DNA from 2 places in the Companilactobacillus ginsenosidimutans genome. Region 2 is predicted to be linked to the other one. Evidence: predicted binding sites of a transcription regulator. Region 2 holds the regulator's gene; the other holds the start of a gene.
The links. The regulator Rex, encoded in region 2, represses fermentation and respiration genes when NADH is low (regulators of the CRP and FNR family bind a similar motif). The targets are predictions, from matches to a motif close to TTGTGAANTANTTCACAA.

Region 1: ABM34_RS10810 (iron-containing alcohol dehydrogenase) is a predicted target of Rex. The motif match lies at 1,510-1,527, and genes of this name have one in related genera.

What each region holds. Positions count from the first base shown of each region.
Region 1 covers NZ_CP012034.1:2,160,207-2,162,413, forward strand. The annotation lists gene ABM34_RS10805 (ABC transporter substrate-binding protein) at 1-224, shown strand, start outside; gene ABM34_RS10810 (iron-containing alcohol dehydrogenase) at 279-1,448, opposite strand; gene ABM34_RS10815 (Nramp family divalent metal transporter) at 1,617-2,207, opposite strand, start outside.
Region 2 covers NZ_CP012034.1:934,803-937,009, forward strand. The annotation lists gene manA (mannose-6-phosphate isomerase, class I) at 1-527, opposite strand, end outside; gene ABM34_RS04960 (redox-sensing transcriptional repressor Rex) at 558-1,205, opposite strand; gene ABM34_RS04965 (ABC-F family ATP-binding cassette domain-containing protein) at 1,343-2,207, shown strand, end outside.

The sequences.
Region 1 (2,207 bases), 1.2 Mb from region 2:
AAAATCCAGTTGCTAAAGTTCCTGGTCAACAGCTAGCGGCTGCAACTCCTAACTATTTCAACTCAGGTATTTTGATGGAGGGGATGCAACTTGCTCGTCAAAAGGAAGAGATCGCTATGGAAACTGTTTATAATGGTGGCGATATCAAGAAAGCTCTAGCTGAAGCGGATAAAGCAATCAACGAAAGCCTTCAAACAAGTAATAAAGCTAACGGATACAAGTAAATATGCACAAAAAAATACAAGCCCGGGGGGACTTGTATTTTTTTTTGTTATAAATTATTCAGCATCATATGCTTTTTGGAATAATTGAACGATTTCGTCTTTGTTACCCTTACGAGGGTTTGAGAAGGCATTTCCATCTTTCAATGCATTTTCAGCCATAAGTTCGAAGTCTTCTGGTTTTGCACCGATAGCTTTGATACTACGTGGAATACCAACATCATCAGCCATTTGTCTCATAGCTTTAACAGCTAGTTGAGCGGCATCACGTGTTGAAAGGCCACTGATATCTTCACCCATTGCAACAGCTAATTCAGCGAATCTTTCTGGGTTAGAAACAATGTTATATTCCTCAACGATAGGTAGTAAGATAGCACAACATACACCATGTGGAGCATCATATTGACCACCAAGTTGGTGAGCCATTGCGTGAACATAACCAAGGTCAGCATTGTTGAATGCCATACCACCAAGCATTTCAGCTTCAACCATCTTAGTACGAGCTTCAACATCGTGACCATTTGAGTAAGCTTCACGAAGTGAGTGTTCAACTAATTTGATACCTTCAAGACATTGAGCATCTGTGATTTCGTTACGGTTAGTTGAAACATAAGGTTCTATTAATTGAACAAATGTGTCCATACCAGTTGCGGCTGTAAGTTTCTTAGGAACATCCAACATCAACATTGGATCGTTGAATGATACAAGTGGAATATTTCTCCATGAAACAACAACGAACTTAAGGTGTGTTTCAGTATTTGTGATAACACAGTGTCTTGTAAGTTCTGAACCAGTTCCGGCAGTTGTATTAACAGCCATCAATGGTGGTAAGGCATTTTCAAGTGTTTCGATACCAGCAAGTTTTGTGATATCGTCACCGTTTGTCAAAATAATACCAGTACCTTTACCAGTATCGTGGGCAGAACCACCACCAACAGTGATGATACCGTCACAATCATTGTCTAAGTAAACTTTTTTAGCAGCTTGAATGTTATGTACTTTAGGGTTTGGTTCAACACCATTATAAATAGTGTATTTTACGCCAGCCTTTGTAAGTGAATCAAGTGTTTGGGCAACTGGGCCGTTGTCGACACTTTCCAAAAATTTATCTGTGACAATTAATGGGTTTGTCATATTTAGCATCTTGGCACGATCACCAATTTTTTCAATAACACCAGCACCGAAGAAGTTGACACTAGGCATTAAGAAATCAAAATTTTCTTTCATAAGAGTTCCTCCTCTTTTACAAAATCAATTTTATATATTAATGAAAGGCTTTTCAATAACTTTGTTACATCATTAACAAATTGGACATAATTTTATAACAAATTTTCAAATAATAAATTTGAACAAAAAAAATAGATGTTTTCTAGACATCTATTTTGAATTATTTGACTATGCAGTTGGGTTGAAAGTTGTATAAATCAACCATAGGTTTAAGATTGTTAAAATTACGGCAATAAAGTAACCTAGATATTTTATAATTTTGTTATTCTTAAATTCACCCATCAATCCTTTATCACTAGAATACTTAATTAGTGGGAAGATTGAAAATGGTAAGGCAATACTCAAGAATACCTGTGAAAGTGTTAACAACTGTTCAATTTTCGCTTCGTTACCGTGATAGATTACCGCGAAGGCGATAACTGGAATGATTGAAAGCAAACGTGTAATAACACGTCTTGCCCAAAGCTTCATCTTCATGTGGATGAAACCTTCCATAACGATTTGACCAGATAGGGTACCAGTGATTGTTGAATTTTGACCTGATGCCAATAGGGCAACGGCGAATAATGTACTCAAGACTGGACTAGCAACAGCACCGGCAACTTTTGGATCTTGTAAAGCATTGTACAAATCAACGAATCGACCTAAGTCACTCTTTGTACCGTAGAATAAAGCGGCACCTAGAAGAAGTAACAATGTGTTAACGATGAAAGCTAATGTCAGTTGAATATTTGAATCCCAAGTTGAGAATCTAACAGC
Region 2 (2,207 bases):
ATGCCAGTATTCAACGCATGCACAGTGCCACTTGGTACATAGAAGAAATCCCCAGTCTTAACTGGAACCTTGCGTAACAAGTCATCCCAGTCGCCTGATTCAATCATCTTATCCAATTCAGCTTTATTTTTAGCGTTGTGACCATAAATTAAATATGATCCTGGTTCGGCATCAATAATATACCAGCATTCGGTTTTTCCTAATTCATGTTCATGCTTTTCAGCATATTCATTGTCAGGATGAACCTGAACGGATAAGTTATCTTCCGCATCCAAAATTTTTGTGAGAAGTGGAAATACTTCACCCTTTGGATTGCCAAACAATTCTTTATTGTTCTTCCAGAGATCATCTACGTATTGACCAGCGAATTGACCATTCTCAACTTGAGAACGACCATGTGGATGACCAGAAATTGCCCAGCATTCACCAATTTTACCTTCAGGTAGGTCATAACCAAATGATTCTAGTTTTCGACCTCCCCAAATTTTTTCATGGAATACAGGTTTTAAAAATAATGGTTCACTCATATACAATATCCCCCAAAAAAATAAATTGAATTATTCGGCGTCTTTTGCGTCACGATCACGATCTAAGAAGAAGATCAATGTTTGTAACTCATTGGCCAAATCAACGTAATGTACACGAATTGAGCTAGGCACATTAATAATAACCGGTGTAAAGTTCAAGATTCCTCGAACACCTGCTTTAGCAAGTTCATCTGCGGTAGTTTGTGCTGCATTAGAAGAAACTGTTAAAATAACTACATCGATTTGTTGTAGACTCAATTGTTCTTTGATTTCACTAATGTCATAAACGGGAACACCGCTCTTAACTGTACCGACGATTGACTTGTCGATATCAAAAGCTGCGGCGATACGAACGTTATTAGTTCTTGAGAAGTTATAATTCAAGAGTGCATTACCCAAGTTACCTACACCAACTAGCGCTACGTTAGTACGCTTGTCTTGGTTAAGTAATTTCTTGAAGAATGCGACTAACTCATTAACGTCATAACCATATCCACGTTTACCGAGTGCACCCAAGTATGAAAAGTCACGACGAATTGTAGCGCTATCGATTTTGATACCGTCAGACAATTCACCAGATGAAATCTTTTGAGTACCTTCATCTTTTAGAAATTGGAAATACCTATAATATATAGGTAATCTTTTAATAGTTGCGTTTGGAACTGTTGTTTTTGTCATAATCCACCACCATGTGCGTGTTTTCACTATTTACTATAATAGATAACCATTGTGAAAAAAGCAATAATTTACTTCAAAAAGCCATGAAAACGACAAAATTCATAGTATAATTTGTGAATACGTAAAGGAGTTATAAATTGATATTATTACAAGCCCAAAATATTACAAAAAATTTTGGAACAAAGAAACTTTTTAGCAATGTAAGTTTTGAAGTTCAAGATAACAGCAGAATTGGTCTAGTCGGAAGAAACGGTGTCGGCAAGTCAACTTTGCTCAAAATTTTGTCAGATCAAGAAAGTTACAACTCGGGAAATATTTCTCTTAAAAAAGATACAAACATCGGATATTTAGCTCAGGATTCTGGATTGAATTCTGATAATCAGATTTTTGATGAGTTAGAAGGTGTCTTTGATTACCTTAAAAAACAAGAAAAACAAATGCACGCTCTTGAATTGAAATTAGCTGATAACACAGTCAGTGACTACGATCAGCTATTGAAACAATACGATCAATTGCAAAATACTTTCCGTCAAGAAAATGGTTACGGCTATCAATCAGAAATCCGCAGTGTACTGAAAGGATTCGGATTTGAAGAGGATGTCTGGGATGCTAAAGTATCCACCCTATCTGGTGGTGAACGTTCTAGATTGGCAATGGCGAAGATGCTTTTGGAACATCACGACATACTTTTGCTTGATGAGCCAACTAACCATTTGGATATTGATACAGTTGAATGGCTCGAAGGATATTTAAAAAATTATCGTGGAGCATTAGTAATTGTATCCCATGATCAATATTTTCTTGATAAGGTTGCTACAGAAATTGAAGAAATTAATCAACATTCTGCGACCCACTACTCAGGAAATTACACATTCTATCTTCAAGAAAAGAAAAAGAATCAAAGTGTTGCCTGGAAACACTATGAAGAACAACAAGCTGAAATCAAGAAAACTGAGGAATACATTCAAAAGAACATCGTCCGTGCTTCAACGACTAAGATGG